4 regions of the Nonomuraea sp. NPDC002799 genome follow, and region 2 is predicted to be linked to each of the others. Evidence: riboswitches for the same ligand, from Rfam matches in the RefSeq annotation. Region 2 holds a riboswitch; each other region holds the start of a gene.
The links. Region 2 has a riboswitch for cyclic di-AMP ahead of ACWD0F_RS04130 (NlpC/P60 family protein). Riboswitches for the same ligand answer to the same signal wherever they lie in the genome.
Positions count from the first base shown of each region.

Region 1: another riboswitch for cyclic di-AMP. It lies ahead of ACWD0F_RS23765 (CHAP domain-containing protein); the one in region 2 lies ahead of ACWD0F_RS04130 (NlpC/P60 family protein).
Region 3: another riboswitch for cyclic di-AMP. It lies ahead of ACWD0F_RS15860 (CHAP domain-containing protein); the one in region 2 lies ahead of ACWD0F_RS04130 (NlpC/P60 family protein).
Region 4: another riboswitch for cyclic di-AMP. It lies ahead of ACWD0F_RS21875 (hypothetical protein); the one in region 2 lies ahead of ACWD0F_RS04130 (NlpC/P60 family protein).

Region 1 is NZ_JBSFVA010000013.1:38,668-45,624, forward strand. It holds gene ACWD0F_RS23750 (hypothetical protein) at 1-560, opposite strand, end outside; gene ACWD0F_RS23755 (hypothetical protein) at 800-1,069, shown strand; gene ACWD0F_RS23760 (PQQ-dependent sugar dehydrogenase) at 1,408-2,919, shown strand; cyclic di-AMP (ydaO/yuaA leader) riboswitch at 3,363-3,505, shown strand; gene ACWD0F_RS23765 (CHAP domain-containing protein) at 3,516-4,193, shown strand; gene ACWD0F_RS23770 (tyrosine-protein phosphatase) at 4,461-5,189, shown strand; gene ACWD0F_RS23775 (helix-turn-helix domain-containing protein) at 5,179-6,159, opposite strand; gene ACWD0F_RS23780 (cupin domain-containing protein) at 6,230-6,556, shown strand.
Region 2 is NZ_JBSFVA010000002.1:47,489-54,445, forward strand. It holds gene lysX (bifunctional lysylphosphatidylglycerol synthetase/lysine--tRNA ligase LysX) at 1-1,079, shown strand, start outside; gene ACWD0F_RS04120 (cytochrome P450) at 1,113-2,048, opposite strand; gene ACWD0F_RS04125 (LuxR C-terminal-related transcriptional regulator) at 2,497-2,709, shown strand; gene ACWD0F_RS04130 (NlpC/P60 family protein) at 2,812-3,765, opposite strand; cyclic di-AMP (ydaO/yuaA leader) riboswitch at 3,861-4,010, opposite strand; gene ACWD0F_RS04135 (amino-acid N-acetyltransferase) at 4,288-4,857, shown strand; gene ACWD0F_RS04140 (RDD family protein) at 4,943-6,292, shown strand; gene ACWD0F_RS04145 (RDD family protein) at 6,416-6,904, shown strand.
Region 3 is NZ_JBSFVA010000007.1:91,257-98,213, forward strand. It holds gene ACWD0F_RS15835 (polysialyltransferase family glycosyltransferase) at 1-401, shown strand, start outside; gene ACWD0F_RS15840 (DUF6716 putative glycosyltransferase) at 485-1,657, opposite strand; gene ACWD0F_RS15845 (hypothetical protein) at 1,660-2,604, opposite strand; gene ACWD0F_RS15850 (aldo/keto reductase) at 2,703-3,524, shown strand; gene ACWD0F_RS15855 (Gfo/Idh/MocA family protein) at 3,599-4,552, shown strand; cyclic di-AMP (ydaO/yuaA leader) riboswitch at 4,670-4,807, shown strand; gene ACWD0F_RS15860 (CHAP domain-containing protein) at 4,820-5,518, shown strand; gene ACWD0F_RS15865 (alpha/beta fold hydrolase) at 5,590-6,417, opposite strand; partial or broken gene ACWD0F_RS15870 (LysR family transcriptional regulator) at 6,476-6,925, shown strand.
Region 4 is NZ_JBSFVA010000011.1:189,920-196,876, reverse strand. It holds gene ACWD0F_RS21890 (PadR family transcriptional regulator) at 1-190, opposite strand, end outside; gene ACWD0F_RS21885 (MDR family MFS transporter) at 247-1,701, shown strand; gene ACWD0F_RS21880 (DUF5302 domain-containing protein) at 1,749-1,949, shown strand; cyclic di-AMP (ydaO/yuaA leader) riboswitch at 2,118-2,251, shown strand; gene ACWD0F_RS21875 (hypothetical protein) at 2,431-3,162, shown strand; gene ACWD0F_RS21870 (alpha/beta fold hydrolase) at 3,200-4,045, shown strand; gene ACWD0F_RS21865 (hypothetical protein) at 4,188-4,559, opposite strand; gene ACWD0F_RS21860 (roadblock/LC7 domain-containing protein) at 4,587-4,961, opposite strand; gene ACWD0F_RS21855 (hypothetical protein) at 4,991-5,914, opposite strand; gene ACWD0F_RS21850 (roadblock/LC7 domain-containing protein) at 5,918-6,292, opposite strand; gene ACWD0F_RS21845 (DUF4032 domain-containing protein) at 6,488-6,957, opposite strand, start outside.

The DNA of each region.
Region 1 (6,957 bases), on a different contig from region 2:
CTGCGCGGGTCAACGAAACTGGGGAGCGTCGCGGCGGGATGGACGCCCGGCCATCCCCCGGCCCGCTCGCGGACCAGCCGGGCCGTCTCGGACGACGCCAGGCCGTCTGTGTCCACGCACACGTCGGCGTAGTCGCCGCGTTCCAGGGCCTGCGCCTCGGCGACCGCATCCTCCACCAGATCCGGACGCCACCCCCGGCCGAGGAACCGTTCTTTGAGCTCAGCGCTGTCCACGCGCAGCCGGCACAACGTGAACGCGGCCTCGGGAAGAAGGGTTGTGTACTCACGAACTTCTTCGGGAGTGTGGACGAAGCCCGCGAGGACCAGACACTGCATTCCTTCCTGCCGGAAGTGCGGCCACATCGCAGCCAGGCTCCGCGCGCGGATGCGATGCGTCATGCCCTCTGACATGGGGTACAGCAGGCTGATCTGGTCAGCGTCGACAAAAGCCGTCTTGACCCCTGCACGGCTCAACTGCGCATGAATCTCCCAGCCAACCGAGGACTTCCCGACACCCGTAGGTCCCGACAGCCATAGCAAGGGCAGAGGAACGTTGCTCATCCGCGTGACGCTAGGGGATGTCCGGTGGAGCGAGCGAGTGAATTTCGCCGCTTCGCGCAGCGGTTCACCGCTCACGGACCGTGATCGGGCGGACGCGATGCCCGGCGGGTGAGCGGAGGACATGGTGGCGCCGGGAGTGGCATGCGCCAACCACCGGGCGAGTGATTATGATCACGATCATGGTGGAGATGATCTACGTCTCCGTTGTGGTAGCTGCCCACCCCCCGAAGGGATGCTTCATGTCCACCAAGCTCACCCGCGCCGCCGCGATCTCGTTCGCGGCGGTCGCCCTGGCGGCGACAGGTTCCGTGCTGGCGGCGCCCGCCGGCGCCACGACCGCCCCCCTCACGTCGGTCACCTCGATCGCCTCCACCTGGGTCAAGTACGGCGACTACTCCACCCAGGCGAAGTGTGTGGCCAAGGGCAAGGCGCCGAAGAGCAGCGGCACCTATCTGTCGTACTACTGCGAGTACACGGGCTTCTTCACGCTGATGGTGCTGACCAGGTAACCGCCTGACGGTCCTGTACGAGATCCAGCCGGCGGCACACGGCGGCCGGCCGGGTCCGTGGCGATGTACGTTTCATCCGGCCGGTGGCGGGCCCGGCCGGAGGGCGTCGTAACGCCCCTGGTCAGCGAGCTGCAACCGCTTGGTGTCGCCGCTCAGGACGGAAGTCTTGATCGCGGGCCTGGTTGTGACGGCAGGCGAGCGGATACCGTCCGGGCGGGCGTGTCGTGAGCCTGGACGCGCTCCGGTCCCGGGGATCCGTGTCCTCCGGACTCCGACGAAGCCACGTCTCTGGAGCCGACATGCCAGCAAAACGCTGGGCAGCCCCTGCGTTGCTCGCCTTGTCCCTGCCCCTGTTCGCCCCCCTGACCGTACTCACCCCACCGGCCGCCGCCGCGACCTCCTCGTCCGTCGCGGCCGCGCAGGGGCCGAACGCCTCGACGGTGCCGCTGGAAGAGATCAACGCGAGCGCGACCCAGGTCGCCTTCGGGTTGCGCCGCCCCACCGCCATCGCCGCACCCGACGACGGGACGAACCGGCTGCTCATCATCGAAAAGCGCGGCACCGTGCGGGTCTACCACCCGGACACCGGTCTCGCGGCGGCCCCGATCATCGACATCACCTCGGTGGTGGACGAATCCGACAACGAGCGGGGACTGCTCGGCATCGCCCTCGCACCCGACTTCGCCCAGAGCCAGAACCTGTACCTGGCCTACACCGCGCTGCCGGACGGCGCGGTGACCCTGGCCCGCTACGGGCTGTCCGACGCGCGACTCGAACCGCTGCTGTCCCAGGAACACGCCCAGTTCACCAACCACAACGGCGGTCAGCTCACCTTCGGCACCGACGGCAACCTGTACATGAGCATCGGCGACGGCGGCGGCTCCGGAGACCCCTTCGACAGCGGGCAGCGCCTGAACACCCTGCTGGGCAAGATCCTGCGCGTCGACGTGAGCCGGAAATGCGGGACTCTGGCCTACTGCGTGCCCAAGGACAACCCGTTCGTCGGTGTCGCGGGCGCCCGCGAGGAGATCTGGATGTACGGCGGGCGCAACCCCTGGCGCTTCTCCATCGACCACGCGGACGGTTCGATGTGGATCGCCGACGTCGGCCAGGGCCGGTGGGAGGAGATCAACCACATCAAGCCCGGACGGCAGGCCGGCGCGAACCTCGGCTGGTCCTGCTACGAGGGGCTGGAGGTGTTCGACGAGACCCAGTGCCGCTCCGACGCCGCGTACACCAAGCCGATCTTCACCTACTCCCCGTACACCGGTGGCTGCGCGGTCATCGGCGGACAGGTGTATCACGGCACGGAGTTCGCCGACCTGGTCGGCGGCACCTACATCGCCACCGACTACTGCTCCTCCACCGCGTGGGCGGTGCGTGCGGACGGCGCGGGCGGCTACCGCACGGCCGAGATCGGCGAGATGCCCACCCAGGTCACCGCGTTCGGCGCCACCCCGAAGGGCGAGTTGTACGTCGTCAACGACCTTCCCGGCGGCCTCCACCGCGTCTCGTTCGCCCGCGCCAAGCCGACCTGCCACATCGGGCACAAGCGACAGATCTGGGGCGGCGGCATGACCGTTGACCTCACCATCACCAACACCGGGAGCACGCCGATCAACGGCTGGACCCTGAAGTTCTCCGTCGCCCGGGGCCAGAGCATCATCTCGGACTGGAACACCGACCTCGTCCAGGGCGGTGACATCGTCACCGCGGTCAACGCCGCCCACAACGGCTCCATCGCCCCTGGCCGCAGCGTCACCATGGGCTACCTCGCCAGCCACACGGGCGACTCGTCCCTGCCGACCCGGTTCTCACTCAACAGGGACACCTGCGCCGTCAGCCCCTGACCAAGGCGGCACGGGTCGTTCTGAACGACCGCACACGAAAGCGGGTGCGGGACCGAAAACCGGTCCCGCACCCGCCTTTTGCGGTGCCCGCCGGCCGGGGCCGAAGGGACCGTTCGCAGGTAGCTCCTTGACGCTTCCGGGGCCTGGCAGGGCATCAAGAGGGGATTCCATTACGTGGGAATGACCCGGTGAAGGGGTGTGTTGTACAGAGTGACGCCGGAACGTATGTCGAGTCCGGCGCAACGGCCAGGGCAGTCCTTGACGGATCGCAGGTCTGGCCGGGCCCCACAAGAGGATCCTGTTACCCGGGAATTGCTCAAGTAGGGGCTGTGTTGTACACACGAACGGGGCCAAGACCGTGGTCATGAGCCGGTCTTCATCTGGTCTCCGTCGTGATCGTCCGAATTTCGGACGCAACACCGATCACCTGGATCGCAGGCAAATCGCCTGTACCGCTGAATCCGCCTGCGCGCGGAACCGGGGACCCATGTCTCACTCGGGGTGAATCGGCACGTCAAAAGTGCCGTAGGGCAGCTTCCACGCCCGAACCCGACAGCTAACCCGGCAAGCGGCATGGAAGCAAGGAGTACCGCCAGATGGCTACGAACCTTCTCACCCCTGCCCGCAAGAACCTCACCAAGATCGCCCTCGGCACCGTCCTCGCCGCCTCCGCGCTCGGCGCGCACGTGGCAGTGAACGCCGACACGACCGCCACGCACGGCACCGCTGCCGCGCAGACCGCCCAGAAGCAGGGCGCGGGCGCCACCGAGGCGAAGGTCAACGTCACCGCCCCGCAGGTCCTGGCCCTGGCCAAGTCCCAGGTCGGCACGTCCGAGAACGCCAGCGGTGGCGGCACCAAGTTCCAGAAGTGGTACTCGGACTCCGCCCGCGCCGCCGAGACCGTCCAGCGTGACGGCGGCAACAAGCAGGACTACCTGAACGCCGCCTGGTGCTCGATGTTCGTGTCCTGGGTCGGCGAGCAGAGCGGCGCCCGCTCGCAGGTCGGCTGGGACGCCTACACCGTCGCCCACGCCAAGTGGTTCGCCGCCAACGACCGCTGGGGCACCGAGGCCAAGCCCGGCGCCGTGGTCTTCTTCTCCTGGAGCGGCAGCAAGGACCTGAGCTCGATCAACCACGTCGGCTTCGTCGTCAAGGACAACCATGACGGCACGATCTCGACGATCGAGGGCAACACCGGCCACGGCAAGGTCGAGGAGCGGGTCCGTCCCACCTCGCAGGTCGTCGGCTACGGTTACCCGCACTACGCCGCCTGATCGCGGCCAGCTGGCCCCGGCAAACAGTATGGGCGGGGAACAATACCCGCCCGGTGCTGGTTGTGTACTACGTGGCCGGTGTGCTCAGTGTCCCCGGGCCTCACCTATTGCCTTCGCGGACTACCGTTCGGCTGGAGCCGCGTTGAGCCTTTCGCCGAGAGGCGACACGCACACCGGACACAACCTCATAGCTCGCTCGAAGACCCTGGTCACTGGAAACAGTGACCAGGGTCTTCTTGTTGTGCGCGGTGCCCTTAGGGTGATCGCGTGACAAGACATATCGCGTTCGACCGGCTGCACAACTTCCGGGATCTGGGCGGCTATCCGGGGGTTGACGGCCGCACGGTGCGGTGGGGCCGGCTGTTCCGGTCCGACTCGCTGGCCAAGCTGGCGGACGGAGACTGGGACCGGTTCCGGGCTCTGGGCGTGCGTACGGTGATCGACCTGCGTTATCCCTGGGAGATCGAGGCCAGAGGGCGGGTGCCCCAGCACGACGGGCTCGTCTATCACAACCTCAGCATCGAGCACCGCCCCTACGACCAGGCGGAGATCGATCCGGCCGTGGCCCCGTGGCGATTCCTGGCCGACCGGTACGCCGAGGTCGCGCTCGACGGGGTCGGAGAGCTGCGGCAGGCCCTGGAGGTGATCGCCGCGGCGGAGGAGCCGCTGGTGTTCCACTGCGCCTCGGGCAAGGATCGCACCGGGCTGGTGGCCGCCCTCGTGCTGTCCCTGCTGGGGGTCGCCGAGGACGACGTCGTCCGTGACTTCGCCCTGACCGAGCTGGCCACCGACCGGCTGCTCGCCGACTGGCGGGCCGCGCATCCGGGTCGCGAGCCGGGGTGGCCCGGATACGGGCGCGCGCCCGCCGAGATCATGCGGCTCTTCCTGGCGGACCTGACGGCCGCGCACGGATCCGTGCAGGGGTACGTCACGGAACGGCTCGGGCTGGACGAGGAGCTGACCCTGGAGCTGCGCCGGAGACTGCTCACCGGGTGAACGGGCCGCCGGGCCGGCTCATGGGTGAGCTGAACGAGCGGCGGTAGGCGGCCGGGGTGGTGCGCAGCAGGGTGTGGAAACGCCTGCGCAGGTTGGTGGCGGAGGACAGGCCGACCCGGACCGCGATGGTCTCGACCGGCAGGTCGGTCTCCTCCAGCAGGGCTCGGGCGGCCGTGACGCGCTGGACGAGCAGCCACTGCCCAGGGCCCATGCCGAGCTGTACGGAGAATCGGCGGGCGAGCGTGCGCGCGGACACCTGCGCCCGCGCGGCGAGGTCGTCCACGGTCAGGGGCTCGTGCAGGCGCTCCCCGGCCCAGTCGAGGATCGGGGCGAGGGAACCGGGCGGATGGCCGGGCGCGGGCGGCGCGGCGTACTGGAGCTGGCCGCCCTCGCGGTGCGGGGGCATGACCATGTGCCTGGCGAGCTGGGCGGCGTGGGCGGCGCCGTGGTCGGCGCGGACCAGGTGCAGGCAGAGATCGATGCCGGCGGCGGTGCCGGCGCTGGTGGCGACGTCGCCCAGGTCGACGTACAGGGTGTCGGGTTCGACCTCGACCGCGGGGAAGCGGGCGGCCAGCTCGGCGGCCATCCGCCAGTGGGTGGTCGCCCGGCGGCCGTCGAGGAGGCCGGCCTCGGCCAGCAGGAACGCGCCCGTACAGATGGCGACGACGCGAGCCCCGCGCCGGTGGGCCTGCCGCAGCGCGTCGAGCACGGCGGGCGGAGCCGTCCCGTCGCGGCCCTGCCAGCCGGGGACCACCACCGTGTCGGCGTGCCGGACCGCCGCCAGGCCCGCCCGCACCGCCATGTCGTAGCCCGCCAGCGTCGCCACGGGTCCCGGGCGCTCGGCGCAGACCGTGAAGTCGTAGCGGACCGGCAGCCCTGGGCGGTGGATGCCGAAGACCTCGGCCGCGCACGCCAGCTCGAAGGTGGACTGCGGCGGGAGGACCAGGGCCGCGACGCGGTGAAGAGCCATGGCAGGAAAATACCTCAACGCGTCAATCCTGACACTGGGGGCGACGTTCCCCTCCGGCCAGGATGGGGGCATGACGCAAGAACATGACGGCATGCAGGTTCTGAACGTGGACGAAGTGGAGCCGGTCGAGGTGGTGCCCGGCATCATCCGGCGGCGACTGCCGGCCACCGAGTGGGCCAGGGGCTGGATGTACGACTTCGCGCCCGGCGCCGAGTGGCCCGAGGTGGACGTGCACGACGGCGAGGAGCGCTACTACGTGGTGTCCGGGGAGTTCATCGACCGGGGGCACCGGCTCGGACCGGGCAGTTACGTGGTGTTCGAGCCGGGCAGCACGCACCGCCCGCGCACGGAGACCGGCGCGCGCATGCTCGGCATCAGCATTGCGCCCCGGCCGTGACAGAGCACGGCGACCCTGGCGGTGTCACTGCCAGGTGGGCAGCATGCCCTCCGGGTAGCGGGCGCCGAAGCCGCCCGTCGGCAGGACCGGCAGGAGGACCTGCGCGCTCGTTCGCACGAGCGATGAGTTCTGGGCCCGGCCGGAGTCCTACCTGTGCCACCGCGACCGCGCGGACCGGCGACTGGCGGAAGGGCTCCCGGTCATGACCACCACTCACACCCTCGACGTGCCAGGAGCGCGCCTGCGCTACGAGGTGCGCGGCACGGGCCCGCTGCTGCTCATGACGGGCGCGCCCAGGGCCGCGGCGGACTTCGCGCCCCTGGCCGAGGCGCTGGCGGACGCGCCGACTCGGGGAACCTGGTCACCTACCGGACGTCCATCGCGCTGGCCGGCCTGCTCGA
Region 2 (6,957 bases):
CCGCCAAGTGCCTGCGCCCGCTGCCGGAGAAGCACGTCGGCCTCACCGACCCCGAGGCGCGGGTGCGCCAGCGTTACGTCGACCTGATCGTCAACGACGACGCCAGGAAGATGGCCCGCGTCCGCAGCGACACGGTGCGCGCGGTGCGCGAGTTCTGGCACGAGGAGGGCTACCTCGAGGTCGAGACGCCGATGTTGCAGCCCATTCACGGCGGCGCCGCGGCCAGGCCCTTCAAGACCCACATCAACGCCTACGACATGGACCTCTACCTCCGCATCGCGATCGAGCTCTACCTCAAGCGGCTCGTGGTCGGCGGCATCGAGAAGGTCTTCGAGATCAACCGCAACTTCCGCAACGAGGGCGCCGACTCCACGCACAACCCCGAGTTCACGATGCTCGAGGCCTACGGCACCTATCTCGACTACAACGGCATAGCCGACCTGACCCAGCGGATGTACCAGAAGGCCGTCCACGCCGCCCTGGGCACCTCCGTGGTCGTGCACGACGGCGTCGAGATCGACCTCGGCATCCCGGAGTGGCCGCGCGTCAGGCTGTACGACGCCGTCTCCAAGGCCGTCGGGGAGGAGATCACCACCGCCACCACGCTGGAGGAGGTGCGTAAGATCGCCGATCGGCGGGAGATCCACTGGGATCCCAAGTGGGGTGTGGGCAAGCTCGTCCAGGAGCTCTTCGAGGAGCTCGTGGAGCACACGATCGTCCAGCCCACCTTCGTCATGGACTATCCGCTGGAGACCTCGCCGCTGGCCCGCAACCACCGCGACGACCCGCTGGTGACGGAGAAGTGGGACCTGATCGGCTTCGGCACCGAGCTCGGCACGGGCTACTCGGAGCTGAACGACCCGATCGAGCAGCGGCGCCGGCTGGTGGAGCAGTCGCTGCTGGCGGCCGGCGGCGACCTGGAGGCCATGCAGCTCGACGAGGACTTCCTGCAGTCGCTGGAGTACGCCATGCCGCCCACGGGCGGCATGGGCGCCGGGATCGACCGGATGATCATGGCCTTCACCGGCAAGAACATCCGGGAGACCATCCTGTTCCCGCTGGTCAAGCCCACCAACTGAGCTCGCGGCCGGGCCCCCTGCGGGCCCGGCCCGTCAGGGCTTGAGCCGCACGGGCAGCTCGGCCAGTCCGCGCAGCACGACGTTCCCCTTGTACGCCGGCTCCGCCCCATCGGCGAACGACAACTCCGGAGCCGCCGCGGCGAGCGCGGACAGCGCGATCTCCCCTTCCATCCGGGCCAGCGTGGCACCCAGGCAGAAGTGCACACCGAGCCCGAAGGCGACATGCCGCCCGGGATCCCGGGTCACGTCGAAACGATCGGGATCGTCGAAGACCGCCGGGTCGCGATTGGCCGCGCCTATCAGCACGAGCACGGCCGACCCCTTGGGCACCGCCACGCCCCCCAGCTCCGTGTCCGCCAGCGCCACCCTGGAGGTGAGCTGCACCGGCGGATCGAAGCGCAGCACCTCCTCCACGACCTGCCGCGGCCGTAACGCGGCCTGTCGCCACACCCCGTGCCGGACGAGGTTGAGCACCCCGTTGCCGATCAGGTTGACGGTCGTCTCGTGCCCCGCCACGAGCAGCAGCACGCAGGTCGCCAGCAGCTCGGCCTCGGTCAGCTCCTCGACGAGCGCCAGCGCGCTCAGGAGGTCCGTTCCTGGCCGCGCGCGCCGGAGCACCAGGAGCTCCCGGAAGTAGGCGCGAAACTCACTTCTGGCCCGCTCGGTTTCCGATACGAGGTCATCTGTAAGCATCGGGTCAAGGCTGCGAGCGAGCGTCTCGCTCCACCCGCGGAAACGTTCATAGTCCTCAGGCGGCACGCCGAGCAACTCCGTGATGACCATGACCGGCAGCGGATAGGCGAAACCGGAAATGAGGTCGGCCTCCTCCGGCAGCGAGCCGATCAGCTCGGCGGTGATCGCCTCGATGCGCGGGCGGAGGCGTTCGAGCATGCGCGGGGTGAAGGCCCTGCTGACCAGGGCACGCAGCCTGGTGTGGTCGGGCGGGTCCATGAAGAGGAACGATTCCACCGGTTGACCAGCGCTTCTGTCGGCTATTGGGACCGTTCCATGGCCGAAGCGGGGGTCGCGGAGCACCGCCGTACACAGTTCGTGGGTGGTGACGGCGAGGAGCCCGCCGCGCGTAGGGAAGATGGGGCCGCGCGCGCTCATCTCGCGGTAGCGGGCGTAAGGATCACGCAGAAAATGCGGATTGAACGGATCGAAACCCAGAACGTCGGTGGCGCTCATTGGCGGCGGTTCCGGCGCGGGAGGAGCACCGTTGAGATCGTTCATCGCAGGCTTGGGTGTCCGGGCATATGGCGAGTACGTCATATATAAGGGATCATGTCAATAGCCCTCGTCAAGGGCGCAGATTGTCATGCTTGACGACCTTTCCACGATGCGTTTACCGTCTGCGAGGAGCGGCTTTGGCCCGGCGGAGAGGTCCAGGTCTTGCTGTTGGGGGGGAGGGCTCCCGATGGATGTGCTCACTGAAGGCGTTGATCTGAGCCATGCGGATTTGGCGTTGCTGGCGGAGCTGGCCAAGGGAGTGACGGTCGATCGGGTGGGCAGACGTCTGGATATCAGCGGCCGCACGGTACGCCGGCGCTTACGGGGCATCTGTGACCGTATCGGTGTCGCCACCGCCATCGAGGCCGTGGCGTGGGCGGCGCGCCGCCAGCTCATCTAGAGCGCCGGCCCATCCAAGGCCGGCCTTTCGGGGCCGGCTCATCCGGGGCCGGCTCACTCAGGGCCGGCGGCTCGCATGGCCCCTGCCTGGTGCCGGTGGCCGTCAGTCGGCGATGCGCACGGCGCCGGCGAACGGCCGCCTGTCCAGGGACGCGATGCGGACGACGTCACCCGTCTGAGGAGCGTGCACCATCATGCCGCCACCGATGTAGATGCCGACGTGGTGCAGGTCGCCGTAGAAGAACACCAGGTCGCCCGGCCGCATCTCCGCGCGCGAGATGTGCCGGCCCGCGGTCCACTGGTCGCCGGTGTAGTGCGGCAGTGAGATGCCCACTCGCTGGTAGGCGGCCATCACCAGGCCCGAGCAGTCGAAGGAGCTCGGGCCTTCGGCGCCCCAGACGTACGGCTTGAGCTGCTGGGTGAGGGCCCACCTCGCGGCCTGCGCGGCCTTGCCGGTGCCGATGATCGGCAGGTTGACCCGGACGGCCCGGGTGCCCGGCTGGCCGGCCTCGCCGATGGCCCGTCTGAACAGGTTGCTCTCGACCTTGGTGACCAGCTTGGTGATCTTGTCGCGCTTGGACTCGAGTTCGGTGACGAGCCCCTGGACCTCGTCGATGCGCGCCTTGGCTCCGGCGCGGGCGCGGGTGGCGGCGTCCATGGCCTTGGTGACCTGGTTGACCTCCTCGCCCTGCTGCTGCTCGATCGCGTACGTCGTCGCGGCGCGGTCGAGGAAACGCGCGGGGTCGTCGGTCGTGGCGAACGCCAGAGCCCGGTCCAGGCCGCCCGACATGTAGGCGTCCTGCGCGAGGAGGACGGCTTTGGCACGCTTGGTGGCGAGATCGGCCTCGCTGGCCGTCAGCGTCTTCTGTGCGGCCTCTGAGGACTTCTTGGCGGTCTTGAGCTTCTCCCGCTGGCCGTTGTACTGCTCGCTCAGCGTCTCGATCTCGGTGTGCATCTTCTCGACCTGGTTGGCGAGATCCTTCAGCGAGGGCTTCGGATCCGCGGACGCCGGGGCGAAAGGGATGGCGAACAGCAGCGTGGCGATGGTGATACTCACCACACCGAGGCGGTGCGACCGCCGCGCGCGTTCCGGAGGGCGGGCATGCCTGCCCGCGGACCTGCCCTCGCCGCTGAGCGTGCGCTTCACCAACCAGCTCCTCTCGTCGAACGCCTACCGGGTTAGCTGACGGGTTCGGGCCGGAGCAGCCCTACCGAGAGACTCGGATTCACCCCAATGGCGGCGCTGGCTGCGCCACCGGCGGTTCCCCGGCTTCCCTTGCGGGAATTGGGCGTGTTCCTCGCGCGACACGCGGGGAACATCGTCGCTGGACACTAATGCACTCCGGGTTCGTGCTCAACCAGAACTGCCGGATCTGTAGAGGTTTCACAACTGAAGGGTCACAAGGTGATCTCGTGATCACCTGTGCGGAAGGGGCTTTATGTCCTCTTTGTCGGCGGTTCCGCCGGAGGTCTGGGCCAGGTGCGGGTCCTGTGCTCGTCTGGCGACGAGATGTAACAGGATGGGCCGAGAGATGGGAGTTAGGGCTGAGCCGTAATGACATCTGTACCCTGGAGTGCCATGGAGCAGGTGGCCGAATCGATAGTGCCGGAGACCGCGGTGGTGGTCAGGCGTGCCCGCACGCCCGATGTGCGGGCGGTCAGGCGGCTGGTCGACACCTATGCGGGCGCGGGCCCGCGGCTTCTCGAGAAAGCGACGGTGACGCTGTACGAGGACGTACAGGAGTTCTGGGTGGCCGATCTGGGCGGGCAGGTGGTCGGCTGCGGCGCGCTCCACGTGTTGTGGGAGGATCTCGCCGAGGTCCGTACCGTGGCCGTGGACCCCGAGAGCCGGGGCATGGGCGTCGGCCACCGGATCGTCTCGGCTCTGATACAGCAGGCGAAAGATCTGGGTCTGCGGCGTGTATTCTGTCTGACTTTTGAGGTCGACTTCTTCGCGAGGCACGGGTTCCGGCCCATCCAGGGCACCCCGGTGTCCCCCGAGGTCTACGCCGAACTTCTGGCCTCGTACGACGAGGGTGTGGCGGAGTTCCTCGACCTGGAGCACGTCAAGCCGAACACCCTGGGCAACACCCGCATGCTGCTCCATCTGACATCGGGTGACGCAGACCTTGACCATCTGGAAAGGTGATTGTTGATACCTATGTCGATACGTTGGGCAGCACAGGCATGTGTCCTGACACGTGCCACATGCGCACTCGAAGCGAGGTGACACGGTGAGCACCGGACAGCCGCCGTATCCACAGGACGAATCCGGCGAGAATTCTGCACCTGGCACACCCCAATACGGGCAGCAGAACGCGGGCCGCCATCCCGGCGAGCCCGACCCCGATGTGACTGTGGTCGGCTACCGAACGGACGACGCCTACGGGCAGCAGCCCCAGTACGGCCAGCAGCAGGGCTACGGCCAGCAGCAGCAGTACGGGCAGCAGCCTCAGCAGGGCTATGGCCAGCAGCCCCAGCAGGGCTACGGCCAGCAGCAGCCCCAGTACGGGCAGCAGCCCCAATATGGCCAGCAGCAGGGCTACGGGCAGCAACAGCAGGCCCAGCCCGACTATGGCCAGCAGTACGGCCAGCAGCCGCAGTCCCAGCCGGACTACGGTCAGCAGCAGCAGTACAACCAGGGCCAGCAGGGCTACGGCCAGCAGCCGGCCTCCGGGCAGCAGTACGGTCAGCAGCAGCAGCCTGACTACGGCCAGCAGCAGGCGCAGCCTGACTACGGCCAGCAGCAGCAGTACGGGCAGCAGCCGGGCTACGGTCAGCAGCCGCAGTCGGGCCAGCAGGGCTACGGCCAGCAGCCGGCCTCCGGCCAGCAGTACGGTCAGCAGCCGCAGTCCCAGCCCGACTACGGGCAGCAGCAGGGCTACGGTCAGCAGCCGGGTTACGGGCAGCAGCAGCAGTCCCAGCCCGGTTACGCCCAGCCCGGCTACGGCCAGCAGCAGTACGGCGACCAGCAGCAGTACGGTCAGGCGTACGGGCAGCCGCAGCAGGCCTACGGTCAGCCCGGCTACGGGCAGCCTTACGGCAAGCCGGTCGGCGTGCAGCCGCCCGGCGCGCCGGCTCCGCTGGCGGAGTGGTGGCAGCGGCTGGTGGCTAGGCTCATCGATGGAGTCATCCTCTTCATCGTGAACCTCGTCATCGGCATCATCATGGTGGCGATCTTCGTGGCCAGCTACAACTCGCTGGACGGCAGCAGCAGCGGTCTGTTCTCGACGCTGGTGGTGGGCGTGATCACGTCCATCATCGTGACGATCCTCTGGGTGGCCTACGACTTCTTCCTGCTGAAGATGAACGGCCAGACCGTCGGCAAGATGGTCATGGGCATCAAGGTGGTCCCGGTCGGGCAGGGCATGCCTCCCAAGGGCCTGCCGACCGACCTGGCACTCAAGCGCGCCGGGGTGACCTGGGGCGGCTGGGTGCTCAACGCCCTCCCGTTCGGCTTCCTCAGCACACTGCTGGCGTACGCGGCAGTGGGCGTCAACGGCGCTTCCCAGCTCTGGGACAAGCCGCTGCAGCAGACGTTCGCGGACAAGTTCGCGGGCACCGTGGTGGTCAAGATCAAGTAGTCTGCGTCACCGCGAAACAGGGGTCGGCTTCCCGCCGGCCTCTGTTTTTGTGTGCGGGGGTCGTACCAAAATGGGAGGATCCGTGCTCCCGATTGGGTCCGCCGAAGATGTGAGGTGCAGGTTATGGCCGGGACGCCGCCGCGGACGGGCACGTTGCCCGCGGAATGGTGGGAACGGCTGGCCGCCCGCCTGATTGAGGGGCTCGTCTTCGGCGTCTTCTATTACATTCTGTTCATCGCCCTGTGGGGCGTCTTCCGGACTGTCGGGATGCTGGGGGCGTTCGACGGGCGCTTGCCGGGCGTGTTCGCCTGGCTGGCGGCCGGGCTGGCTTATGCGGCCTATGACTGGTGGGCGCATTCCCGGCAGGGCCGGACGTTCGGCAAAGCGATCATGAGGATTCGCCTGGCGCCGGGGGACGTGCGGCCGCGGGCGCTGCTGAAACGGGCCCTGGTCTATCCCGGCCCGATCATGCTGATGGGCATTCCGGTGGTCAATCTGCTAGCCGGAATGTTGCTGTTCGGCGTCGGCCTGCTCATCCTGATGGACAAGCCGCTGGAGCGGGGGCCGCATGACAGGCTCGCCGGAACGCGTGTGGTAAAAGATCTTCGTTGAGCCATCCGCACCTGCATGGATGTCTTTTCGCGAAATTTTCCCTTGATCCGGTA
Region 3 (6,957 bases), on a different contig from region 2:
CCGCGCTGCGGCCGGAGCTGGTCGTGGGCTGCTTCTCCACCGGGCTGGTGACCGCGCGGCGCTACTTCGGGCTGCCGGTCGCCTCCTTGGGCGCGGACCTGGTGCTCGACCGGCTCGCCCCGTACGAGAACAGCAACCGGATCCCGGCCACCGTCGTGCACGCGTCACTGCCGCGGCTGGCACCCGACGGCGTGATCGACCCGCCGCCGCCCGTGGACCTGCCGGAGCTGGTCCGGGCGGTGGGCTACTGCATGCAGCCCGACACCTACCCGGACCTGCGGCCGGCGGGCATCGAGTTCGACGCGCGCTACTTCAAGCGCAAGCGGCTGGAGACACTGGGCTTCGCGGAGCGGCCGACCGCGCTCTCCCGGCTCCGCAGGAAGATCCGCTCAGCGATCTGAGCCCGGCTCCCGGCTCCCGGGCCGCGAGCCGGGCTTTCGCCGGCTCAGGACTTCGGGTCCCCGGCCGCGAGCCGGCGCGTCGTTCAGCTCAGGGCTTTGAGGTAGCGGCGCATCCGGCGCTTGGCGCGGTAGCCCGCGCGCAACATCGAGGGATGCACCTCCACCCGCAGCCTGGCCCGGCGGCGCGCGGCGGCGTGCTCGGGCCCGTCGAGCAACGACCTGGCCGGCACCCGCGGCCGGGCGATCACCAGCCCGGCCAGCAGGCCCGCCCAGTCGTTGCGCTCCGCCGGATGGAAGTAGTTGGCCGCGCACCAGGCGGCCGAGGCGGCGCGGAAATCGCCCTCCGCCAGGTCGTCCAGGGTGCCCAGCAGGTCGCTGCCCTCGAACACCAGGTTGATCATCTCCGCGCTCACGCCGAAGTCGCCCAGCACCAGCGACGGCACCTCCAGCGCGATGGCCTCCAGCGCCGCCGTCGAGCTCACCGTGACGAACCCGGCCGCGCGGACGAGCTGGTCGTGCATCGACCCGGCCTCGAACGCCAGCCGCCCCGGCTCGCCCATCTCCCGCCACAACCGCTGGTAGTGGTGGCGCTCGTTGTGCGTCTGCCGCTCGTCCTCCAGCGCGCGCAGCTTGACCACCACGTCCAGGTCGGGACGGCGCCCGGCCAGGCCGGCCAGCGACGACAGGATGCGCTCGCGCTGCTCGCGCTCACGCGGCACCTTCGCCTGCGTGGCGAACACCACCCGGTTCCCGCCCGCCAGGGCATTCGGGACGCCCGAGCGCGGGCGCAGGAACGGCAGCCGGGCCAGGCCCACCGCCCCTCCCCCGCCGAGCTGGGCCGCGATCCGGGAGAACTCGGCCACCTCCCGCTCGCTGTGCACCACGAACAGGTCGCACCCGCTGCGGAACACCCACGCCTTCTCCGTCGCCGGCACCGAGATGCCGGGCAGCCCGCTGACGAACACCGGCCGGGGCCGCAGACCGGCCAGCACCTCGGCCACCAGCACGTCCACGACCGGCCCCGTACAGGCCACGAGGATCACGTCGGGCCGCGTCCGCTCCGCCGCCCTGCGCACGGAGCGCGCCGACAACAACGGCGGCGGCTCCCTGTCGCCGACGGCGGCGGCGATCTGCTCCGGGGAGGGCGCGATCGGCGTGCGCACCACCACCAGCTCCGTCACGCAGCCCGCGGGCAGGTCGTCGAGCAGGCAGGAGGCCCACTTCAGATACGAGTCGGAGTCGGCTATCGCCAACACTTTCAACCGGGCACTCCAGTCAGATGCGAGCGCAGGGCGGGCGCCGCCCTGCTGGTCCACCAGTCATCGGGAACGTCTACGGGCTCGACGGCGACGCCACGCGGGCCGAGCAGCACCCGCAGCGAGGTGATCGCGGTCGAGGGGAGGCTGAGCACGCGCTGTCCGGCGCCGAGTCCGCGCAGGGTGAGCTCGGCGGGCGCGCCGGCCTCGTGAACGGTGATGCCGGGACGCTCCCGGATCAGGGCCAGGTCCACGGGGTCCTCGCGGCGGTGCGGGTAGTAGGCCAGCGGCTCCTGGGAGGCCAGGTCCGTCAGCCAGCGCAGGTAACGGTCGCGATGCACGAGGCCGTTGCGCACCAGTGAGGTGCCGAGGACGACCGTACGCTCGGCGGGGCCCTCGGCGCTGGGCGGCTGGGAGCGCAACCAGGGGAAGTCGTGACGGACGAGGTCGACGCCCGCGCGGCGGACGGCGTCCTCCAGATCCTTGTCCACCTGCAGAGCGGTGAAGACCGAGACCCTGCTCAGGCGCAGTCTCAGCGCGGCGGCCACGCCGAGCGTGGCGCGGAGCCTGGTGGGCGTGGCGCGGGCGCGCAGCAGCGGCCGGAACGGGCCGGCCGCCAGCAGCTCCAGCAGGCGCAGGGTGGCCAGCCCGTCGTCGACGATGACGATGCGGCCGGGGCCGGAGAGCAGCCAGCGGAGCTGCACCCTGCCGGAGAAGGCGTCGCCGACGGCCCGCACGCGCCGGGGCATGCGCTCGCGCGGCTCGCCCAGCTCCAGGCCGCCGGGCAGGCCGAGGGACAGCAGCTCACGGCGGGTGGCCTTCAGCGGACGCAGCCCCGCCCGCGGCACGACGGTCGTCGTGGCCCCGAGGAGCCCGGCATGATGAGCCTCGACGGCGCACAGCATCTGGAGCGGGGACTCCACCCAGGCCGACGCCTGTCCGACCACTCGTTGCCCTCCCAGCCAGGTGATGGCCCGTTCATGTCCGCTTCAAGCTAGCCCCGCCGACTTAAGCGCTCAGAAACGGTGTGTGAACAATGGAGGGTATGAATTCGCTCATGCTCAACAGCGACGGCGTGCACATCCCGCAGCTCGGGTTCGGCGTCTGGCAGGTTCCCGGCGACGAGGCCGAGCAGGCCGTGCGCACGGCCTTCGAGAAGGGCTACCGGCACGTCGACACGGCCGCCGCCTACGACAACGAGGAGGGGGTCGGGCGCGCCGTGCGCGGTGGCGGGCTGCCGCGCGAGGAGGTGTTCGTCACCACCAAGTTGTGGAACGGCGACCACGGCCGCGCCGGTGAGGCCTTCGACGAGAGCCTGGCCAGGCTGGGCCTCGATTACGTCGATCTCTTCCTCATCCACTGGCCGGTGCCGCAGCAGGACAAGTACGTGCAGGCGTGGCGGGCGATGGAGAAGATCTACCGTGACGGGCGGGCCAAGGCCATCGGCACCTCGAACTTCACCGTCCAGGCCCTGACCCGGCTGATGGACGAGGCCGACATCACCCCGTCCATCAACCAGATCGAGCTGCACCCCTACTTCCAGCAGCGGGAGCTGCGGAACTTCCACGACGCCAACGGCATCCTGACGGAGGCGTGGAGCCCGCTCGGCCAGGGCAAGGGTCTGCTCGGCGATCCGGCGCTGGCGGTGTTGTCGGGCAAACACGGCAAGACACCCGCGCAGATCGTGCTCCGCTGGCACATCCAGCTCGGCAACGTGGTCATTCCCAAGTCCGTGACCCCGTCGCGGATCGCCGAGAACATCGACGTCTTCGACTTCGTCCTCAACCCCGAGGACATGGCCGCCATCGGCGCGATGAACAAGGGTGAACGCCTCGGGCCCGACCCGGCCACCTTCAACATGACCTGACCTGGGCCCCAAAGCCTCACCAGATATGGACCCGTTCTGACCGCTATGGCCGGAAAACGTCTACGATCTCCCGCGTGCGAGAATTTACGTGGGGAATAGCGGCGACAGGCGGCATCGCTCGGACCGTGGGCGCGGCCATCGTGGCGGAGCCGGGGATGCGTGTCGGCGCCGTCGGCTCCAGGGACCTGGGCCGGGCGCGCGACCTGGCCGCGACGCTGGGCGCGGAGTCGGCCTACGACTCCTATGAGCGGCTGTGCGCCGACCCGGCAGTGGACGCGATCTACGTGGCCACGCCGCACGCCCAGCACCTGGCGGTCGCCGAGGCCGCCATCGCCGCGGGCAAGGCGGTGTTGTGCGAGAAGCCGCTGGCCGCGACCCTGGCCGACGCCGAGAAGATGGTACGCCTGGCGCGGGAGGCGGGCGTGTTCCTGATGGAGGCCATGTGGATGCGGTTCAACCCGCTCATCCAGCGGGTGGCGGCCGATCCGCGCTTCGGCGAGCTCCGCTCGGTGCAGGCCTCCTTCGGCTTCACCCTGCCCTACGATCCCGCGCACCGGCTGTGGGCGCCGGAACTGGGCGGCGGCGCCCTGCTCGACCTGGGGATCTACCCGTTCGGCCTGGCTCAGCTCCTCCTTGGCATGCCCGACGACCTGCGGATCACCGGGTCACTGGCGCCCAACGGGGTGGACGCGGAGGCGGGCGGCGTGCTGCTCTATCCGGGTGGCAGGAAGGCCCTGGTGGAGACCTCTTTGCTCGCGACTTACCCGAACGACGCCCGTGTCGTGGGCACCCAGATGCGGGCGGAGATCCAGGCGCCGTTCTGGGCCCCGCAGCGGATTCTCCTCACCGGGCCCTCCATGGAGCCGGAAGAGCTCGTGCTCGATCCGGCGGACAACGGATACGCCGGGGAGCTCCGCGAGGTCCGCGCGGCCACGGCCGAGGGCAGGACCGAAAGTTCGATCATGCCCCTTGACGAATCCCTTGCCATGATGGGGCTTCTGGCCGACGCTCGCGGGCAACTTGCCTAGCGGAAGCTTTATCCACTTGTAATCCTCTTGCCGCATGTATTACCTTATGAGGCATCTCGTGGCATACGTCCGGTTTGTCCGGAAATGTCCAACCATCGCATGACACATCACAGGAACGTCCTGTGACCGCTGAATCCGCCCCTGGGCGGAACCGGGGACCCATGTCCTTTGGGGTGAATCGGCACTTCGGTGCCGTAGGGCAGCTTCCACGCCCGAACCCGTCAGCTAACCCGGTAAGCGGCATGGAAGCAAGGAGTAACCCCCTCGATGGCCAAACACCGTATCCTCTCTGCCCCGAAGACCACCATCGCCCGCGCCCTCCTCGGCGCCACCATCGCCGCCTCCGCGTTCGGAGCCCACACCGCCACGGCCAGCGCCGACGCCGCCACCGGAGCCGCCGCGGCCACCGCCGCGAGGCACCCGGACACCGCCCTGGCCGCCCGCAAGGCCGCCAAGGACGAGACCACGGTCAACGTCACCGCCGCGCAGGTTCTCGACTTCGCCAGATCTCAGGTCGGCACCTCGGAGAACGCCAACGGCGGCGGCACCAAGTTCCAGGAGTGGTACGCCGGCTCGAAGCGCGCCGCCGAGACCATCGCCCGTGACGGCGGCAACCGCGCCGCCTACCTGAACGCCGCCTGGTGCTCGATGTTCGTGTCCTGGGTCGGCGAGCAGACCGGTGCCCGCCCGCAGGTCGGCTGGGACGCCTACACCGTCGCCCACGCCAAGTGGTTCAAGGCCAACCACCGCTTCGGCACCGACGCCAAGCCCGGCGCCGTCGTCTTCTTCTCCTGGAGCGGCAGCAAGGACATCGACGACATCCAGCACGTCGGGTTCGTCGTGAAGGACAACGAGAACGGCACCATCTCCACCATCGAGGGTAACACCGGCAACGGCGCCGTCGAAGAGCGGGTCCGGCCGAAGGGCCAGGTCGTCGGCTACGGCTACCCCGACTACCGCGCCTGATCGCACTTCGGTAGAAAGAGCGCGCGTCCCACCCGGGACGCGCGCTCTTCCGCGTTCACCCGGCACCGGGGTCACCGTTCCAGGAAGAAGCCGGCCAGTGCGCGGGCGACGGCGGCGGGGTCGTTCTCCATCGGGATGTGACCGGCCCGCGGGATGCGGACGAGTCTGGTGTTCGGCATCTCGGCGGCGAACCGTTCGGCGTGCCGTACCTCCTGGAAGGTGTCGTCCTCGCCCCACACCAGCAGTTTCGGCCTCTCATCGGCCTTGAGCGCGGGCACGAGGTCGAGGGTGTAGCGGCTGTCGGCCGCGCCCGCCAGCGCCATCCACGACCGGCAGACCCGCGGGTCGTTCCACGGGTCGAGATAGCCGGCCAGCTCCGCCTCCGAGGCCGGGCGGCCCAGGGCGGTCGTCACCGCCGTGCGCCGGGCGGCCAGCAGCTCCGCCACGGTCGTGGCGGCCACCACGGCCGGGTCGCGGAAGCGGGCCACGCCGGGCACCGGCCAGGAGTCGTACAGGACCGAGTTCACCAGCGCCAGCCGGCCCACGAAACCGCCGGCCAGCAGGTGCTGGGCGACGGCGCCGCCGATGTCGTGCCCGGCCACCGCCAGCGGTTCGCCGGCCCCGGAGACGGACGCGTACGCGGCGGCGAACCGCCCCACCCACTCCGCCAGCGCGGGCACGGTCGCGGTCGCCGCCGTGAGCTCCCCTGCCGAACGCCCCAGCCCCGGCAGGTCGACCGCGACGGGACGCAGACCGGCCGCCGCCAGGTCGCCGAGCACCGGCTGCCAGACCCGGCTCCAGTAGGTGCCGTGCAGCAGCAGGACCACCGGGCCCCGCTCCCCCGCCGTCAGAAAGCCGGCCTGCCGGCCGTCTACCTCGATCGTCATTCGCTTGCCCATGGCATAACGATCGGGTGCTGATCATGGCGTGGTCAAATACCAGTTAGGGTATGTCGGCATGACATTGGCGCAGCTCAGAGTGCTCGTCGCGGTCGCCGGGCACGGCGGCTTCACCGCCGCCGCCGAGCACCTCGGCATGTCGCAGCCCGCCGTCAGCCGGGCCATCGCCACCCTCGAACGCGAGCTCGGCGCGCCCCTGTTCGTGCGTCACCGAGACGGCATCGCCCTCACCGAGGCCGGCCGCCGGGCGCTCGACCGCACCCGCGAGACGTTGCGGCACTTCGACCTCATCCGCGCCGACGTCGCCTCCGCCGCCGGACAGGTCACCGGGGAGCTGCGCCTGGCCAGCCTGCCCAGCGCCACCGGGACGCTCGTCGCCCGGCTGCTGCGCGCCTTCACCGACCGCTACCCGCAGGTCCGGGTTCGCCTGTTCGAAGGCGTCGACGACGACATCCGCGCCTGGTTGCGCGCCGGGGCCGCCGAGGTGGGCGTGGTCACCCTGCCCGCGCCCGGCCTGCACACCATCCCGCTCAGCACGCA
Region 4 (6,957 bases), on a different contig from region 2:
GCCCCCGCGCGCCCTCGGCCTCGGCCGAGACCAGCCCCTCGGCGGCCATCTTCACCAGCTCCGGATAGATCTGCGTGTGCCCGGCCTGCCAGACGTGGTTGAGCGAGTGCTCGAACTTCTTGGCCAGGTCATAGCCGCTGGCCGGGCCGGAACCCGACAGCAGCCCGAGCAGTGCGATCCGTAGGGACATGCCCGTCAGCATATCGAAGACTTGACATGTAAGAGCTTACCTATCACTCTTCACATGTGAATACTGACACTCAAACTCAGGGCAAGGGCATCGTCCTGATCGCCGTGCTCGGCGGGATGTTCCTGGCGATGCTCGATCAGACGATCGTCGGCACGGCGCTGCCGCGCATCACGGGCGAGCTGGGCGGCGCCTCGTTGTACACGTGGGTGGTGACCGCCTACCTGCTGACCTCCACGGTGACCGTGCCGCTCTACGGCAGGCTGTCCGACCAGCACGGCAGGAAGCCGTTGTTGCTGATCGGCATGGTGGTGTTCGTGGCGGGCTCGGCGTTGTGCGGGGTCGCGCAGGACATGCCGCAGCTCATCGCCTTCCGCGCCGTGCAGGGCCTGGGCGCGGGCGCGTTGCTGCCGTTGTCGATCGCGCTGGTGATGGAGATGTTCCCGCCCGGGGCGAACGGCTCCCGCGTGCAGGGCGCGCTCGGCGGCGTGATGGGGCTGACCTACCTGGCGGGGCCGTTCCTCGGCGGGCTCTTCACCGACCAGGCGAGCTGGCGGTGGGCCTTCTTCGTCAACGTGCCCCTCGGCCTGGTGCTGATCGCGATCGTCGTCCTGCGCCTGCCGAACCGGCCGGGCGCCGGCGGCGGCGGCCGTCCCGACTACGCGGGCATCGCCGTCTTCACCGTGGCCATCAGCGCGCTGCTCGTGGGGCTGACGGAGAAGGGCCTTGACGGCAACTCCTGGACCGACGCGGTCGTGGCCGGGCCGATCCTGGGGGCGCTGGTGCTGCTGGCCGTGTTCGTGGTGGTGGAGCGGCGGGCGGCCGGCCCGATCATGCCGATGCACCTGTTCGGGAACCGTACGTACACGCTGGTCAGCCTGACGTCGTTCGCCTCGGCCTTCTGCATGTTCGCCGGCGTCGTGTTCCTGCCGCGCTACTTCCAGGAGTCCCTGGGCGTCAGCGCCACCGAGTCGGGGCTGCGGATCTACCCGATGACGCTGGCCATGGCGGCGGGCAGCGTGCTCATGGGCGTCCTGATGTCCAGGACGAAGGTGTACAAGCCGTGGCTGCTCGTCTCCCCGTTCCTGATGGTCGCCGGCGCGCTGCTCTGCCTGGGCCTGACCCAGCGGACCGGCCCTGTGGCGCTGGCGTTGTGGATGTTGCCGCTGGGGCTGGGGGTGGGGCCGATGCTCTCGGGGCTGACCGTGGCCGCGCAGCAGTCCGTGGCGCCGCAGTACATCGGCACCGCTTCGGCGAATCTGACCTTCTTCCGTCAGATCGGCGGCTCCGTGGCGCTGGCCGTGGGCGGCACGCTCTATTCCGCGACGGTCGCCGCCGACGCGCCGGCGCACGGCCTGGCCGCCGCGCACGCCGCCGCGGCCGCCGCGGTCATCCCGTCGCTGGGCGTCGTGGGCGCGCTGGTCGCTCTGGTCGCGCTGCTGGCGATGCCCGCCAGACGGCTGGACGCGCCCGCCACGCCACAGGCCAAGGTACCGGCCGGTTTCGCGTCATAAGCGGCTCCATGCGAAGCTGTAAAGGTCCCAACACGACGGAGGTCCTCATGGCGGAAACACCGGAGCCGGAAACCAGCGAAACTCCCGAGGACGAGATGAAGCGCAAGTTCCGCGAGGCACTTGACCGCAAGCGTGACCAGAACGCGAGCGCGGGCGCGGAGGGCAAGGGCGTCGACACATCGAAGATCCACGGGGCGCACGGTCCAGCGGCGAGTAAAAGATCGTTCAGGCGCAAGAGCGGCGGCTGAAAGCTGGAATTCAAGGGAGGCACGGCATGCCGTGTCTCCCTTTCTCTTTGCCGAGAGAGGTAGATCTTCGCCCGATTCATGACGAATAGTTTGCGTTTGTCCGGAATGCGTGATTACAGTGGTCGCCATCACACCAGCTGGTGGTGTGGCCCTCACCCAGGAGGGACCAGCCGGCTGGCGCCGAATTCCGATCATCGGGAACCGGGGACCCAAGTCTTCGGGGTGAATCCGACCATGCGTCGGTAGGGCATCTCCACGCCCGAACCCGTCAGCTAACCCGGTAGGCGTGATGGAGAGGACCTCATACATGCGAAACCGCGTCGAACCCCCAGAGCGGGCGGTGCCGGCCGCCTGCTGAGCGGCCCCCCTTCCCCCGGCTTTTCCACGCTCCGCGCGGCCACCCTCCGTCAGGCGCTCTGCCCGGCTGTGCTCGTTCCCCCGAGCGTGTTCCCCGTCCCCTCGCGAAGGACCGTGTATCTTCATGTCTGCTCGTTCTGGCCTGCGTTCCCTCGCTCTGATCGGCGCCTCCGCCATCGGCGCGCTGACCATTGCCGGCGCCCCCGCTCACGCCGATTCCGGCACTGACGAGAAGATCCTGCTCAAGGGCTCGACCACCGCCTCCTACTTCTGGGACGACTCCTCCGGCCGCGCCGGCGACACCGGCCTGCCCGCCAGCGGCAAGCCCATGCAGAAGGGCATGATCGCCAGCCCGAGCTGGCCGCTGCTCACCGAGGGCTACGTCGTCTACAAGGGCAAGAAGATGCCGTTCTTCGTCGGCGACCGCGGCCCCGGCGAGCCCTCCAGTCGTGGCGTCATGCTCGACCTCGACGCCAAGACCTTCGCCGACCTCACCGGCGGCAGGTTCAACTCCAGCACGCTCGGCGTCGACGGCGTCGGCGGCCAGGGCCACATCGACATCGACTACGTCATCACCAAGTGGGGCGCCGGCGTCGGCAAGAAGAACCACCCGGTCGCGTTCTCGACCGGCGCCTGGGCCGAGCGGGACACCAACCCGGCCACGCCGCCGAAGGTCCAGGACGACGAGGAGGCGGCCCAGGGCGGCGGCCAGGCCGTCGAGGCCCCCGCGACCGAGGCCACCGAGGCCAAGGCGCCGGGCACCGTGGGCAACACCCTGCTGGTCGGCGCGCTGGCTCTGGCCGGTGGCGGCGCCGTGCTCGGGAGCGAGCGCATCCGCACGCTCATCAAGCGCTGACTTTACGGCGCAACACCAGAATGTCATTCTGGTGTCCGTGACCACCCGCGTAGCCGCCAACGGCATCGACATCGCCTACGAGAGCTTCGGCTCGCCGCAAGGGCGTCCCCTGCTCCTGATCATGGGGCTCGGCGCGCAGCTCATCCACTGGGACGAAGAGTTCTGCGAGCTCCTGGCCGAGCAGGGACACCACGTCGTACGGTTCGACAACCGCGACACGGGCCTGTCCACCCACTTCCACGACGCCGGCGTGCCCGCCGCGGGAGCGCCTTCGGCGTACCTGCTGGACGACCTGGCCGACGACGCCGCCGGGCTCATGCACGCCCTCGGCTGGCCCGCCGCGCACCTGGTCGGCGCCTCGATGGGCGGGATGATCGCCCAGACGCTGGCCATCCGCCATCCGGAACGTGTGCTCAGCCTCACCTCGATCATGTCCACGCCCGGCCCCGCGGCCGCCCCGCCGAGCGCGGCCGCCACCGCCGTCCTGATGGCCAGGCCCGCCGCCGGTCGCGAAGCCATCCTGGCGCAGGCGCTGGAGACGTGGTCGGTCATCGGCTCGCCCGGCTACGAGCTGGATCGCGACCGGGTGACCAGGCTGGCCGGGCTGGCCTTCGACCGGTGCTTCGACCCCGCAGGCACCGCCAGGCAGCTCGCGGCCATCATGGCCTCGGGCGACCGTACGGAGCTGCTGGCCGGGGTCCGGGTGCCCACGCTGGTGCTGCACGGCGAGGGCGACCAGCTCGTCCCGGTCGAGGGCGGCCGGGCCACGGCAGCGGCCGTTCCCGGGGCGCGGCTGGTGACCTATCCGGGGATGGGGCACGACCTGCCCAGGCCGCTCTGGCCCGGCATCGCGGCCGAGATCACCAAACTGACCTCCGGCTGACCTGGCATCTCTCATAGGGCCCGTGGCCGGGCGGACACGGGCCTGACCGGGCGCTCCTGACCGGGCGCTCCTGACCGGGCGCCCCTGATCGGGCGCCCCGGCGTGGCCCGCGCTGGGCGCGCGGGCCACCTTGAGCCGGTGGTCAGACCTCCAGCTTCTCCTCGATGCTCCGGAGCTGGTGGCGGGCCAACGCCAGGTTGGCGCGCCCGCGATCGAGCGCCAGGTAGAGGAACAGCCCCTTGCCGCCACGCCCGGTCAGCGGGCGGATGATGTGGTACTGCCCGCTCAGCGTGATCAGGATGTCCTCGATGGCGTCCTTGAGACCCAGCGAGTCCATCGTGCGCAGTTTGGACTTGACCACTTCGGTGTTGCCCGCGGCGGCGACCTGGAGGTCCAGGTCCTTGGAGCCGCCCAGAGTGCCCAGCGCCATGCCGCTGCCGTAATCGACGATCGCCGCTCCGATGGCGCCGTCGACGCCCATCATCTCCTTGAGAGAGACGTCCATGCTCGCCATGTTTCCTCCCTTTCTGCGTGCGATGGTTCAGTGCTTGCGTGCTGCGACGGCGGCCACTCCGGCAGCCGTCTTCCTGCCCTCCAGCCGCAGGAGCCCGACGTTCGCGCCGGGGCCTGCCAGGACTGTGAGGACGATGGTGGGGCCGGCGGCGTAGAAGGCCACGAAGCCGGCGGTGCCCGAGATGAGCGTCTCTTCGAAGGTGCCGTGACCGCTCATGATCAGCATCCGCCTGCTCATCGCCAGCAGCGCGGCCGACAGTGCCGCCACCTGCTCGCCGTGGCCGGCGGGGAGGTCGCAGGCGATCTGGAGGCCGTCCACGGTGCAGGCGACGCTGCCGTTCACGTCGGGCGTGCGCTCGCGCAGGAGCGCCATCTCCTCCAGAACCTCTTGTCGTAGCTCCACCGGTGGCCTCCTCCTGAGTGAGAGGAACCTCACGACAGCTCCTCGAGCGCTTTCTTCAGCCGCATCAGCAGCGCCAGATCGGTCGGATCGCCCGTCGTGGCCGGGCCGTACGGCAGACCGGCCGCCCTCGGATCGTGCGGCGGGCGCTGGTACGTCTCCTGTCCTCGCTTGGGCAGTTCCGGCCCGCCCTCCGCCTGCTCGTCCGGCCCGCCGTCGGTCCCGTCGTCATCGCCGGGCCCGATCGCGAGAACGTCGTGTCCCCGAGGGGCCTCGATGGCGGGATCCCGGCGGCCGGGCGGCAGGCTGGGCTGCTCCTGCGGGGCGAGCAGGCCCGAGGCCGCCAGCCGCCGGACCGCCAGCAACACCGAGTAGCCCGAGCGCCCGATCTGCTTGGCCAGCTCCAGCGGTGTGGCCTTCTGATCGGCGCGCAGGACGACCTCCCACTGCACCCGGCTCAGCGTCACCCCGTGTCCCGGCAGCCGCGCCACCGGCCGCACCGGCAGCGTGTCCACGTCGGCGAACGGCCAGATCCGGGCGAGCTGCGCCCGCCGCCGCGCGCACTCCCGCACCAGCCCCGGCACGTCGAAGTACCACTGCTCGCCCAGCCAGTGCCGCTCCCCGGGACGGAACTTGGGCCGCGTGCCGGTGATCGGCAGCAGGAAGAAGGCCGCGTCCAGGACCACACCGAGCACGGCGTACTGCAGCTCGCCCGGCGTGATGGGCCCCTCCTTGAGCAGCCGCTCGCACCCGCCGTCCGCCCGCATCCCGCGCAGCGCCGCCTCGGTCATCAGGTCCCTGGCCGTGAGCAGGCGCTCGACGCTGGGAGTCTGGGCGCACTCCATGTACGTCACGCGCCCGTCGGAGAGAAAGATCGTGCCGTTCCTGCCCACCCGCAGGGCGCCCGTCGAGCGCTCTCGGGCGAGCCCGGCCAGGAGTGCGTCCAGCTTCGTCATGGGTCACGTCGTCAGGCGGCTGGAGATGGACTGGAGACGGTGGCGGGCCAGGGCCAGGTTAGATCGCTCCAGGTCCAGGCGTACGTAGATGACCAGCGGCCCCTCGAAGACCGTCTCCAGGAGCCTGAGCAGATGGTGGCCCTTGTCCGTGGTGACGAGCATGTCGTCGATGCGCACGACGTCACCCGGGCACGAGCGGGCCAGGCCGTCGGTGGTCGCCCGTAACGCCTCGGTCAGGGCGGCGGCCGAGCGGTCCGCGTCCACACCGGAGGCGCTGCTGAAGGCGACCGCCATGCCGCTGGTGTTGTCGACCAGCATGGCGTCCAGCGCACCCGGTATGGACATGACCTCCGCCAGGCAGGTGTCGATTCCGAGCACCGGACCCCTCCCTCGCCGTTGTGGGACGGAGTCAGCGTAGGGGGGAGGAGAACACCGGAAAGTATCGGCCGTCGCCGGCGTTAAGCTTTTATACGGCTACTGCTAAGAAAAACAACACTACTACTGATAATTGTGCGATTTACGAGAATTTCTCGCTATTAAGGGGAATGGCGGAACCGCGCGCGGCGCCGGGGCCTATTGATCGGGTTCGTCGGGCAGCAGCGCCTTCTCGTCGGGCTTGTGCACCAGCACGTTCTCCACGTACGACTTCACGGCCGCGGTCAGCCCCACGTCGGCGCCCTGCTCCTCGGACAGGTACCAGCGGTGGTCGAGAATCTCGTGGAAGAATTGCGCGGGCTCCAGCTTGCCGCGCAATTCCGCCGGAATGCTCTCTATCGTCGGCTGGAACACCTCCGCCAGCCACCGGTGCGCCACGATGGCCTCGTCCTCGTGCCGCAGCCCCTTGGCCACCCTGAACCCGTCGAGGTCGTTGAGCAGCCGCCGCGCCTGGTTCTCCTCCACGTCCAGCCCGGTCAGCCGGAGCAGCCGCCGCTGGTGGTGCCCGGCGTCCACGACCTTGGGCCGGACGATCAGCCGCCCGGTGCCGACCTTGCGCCGCACCATCATCTCGGCCACGTCGAAGCCGAGCAGGTTCAGCCGCCTGA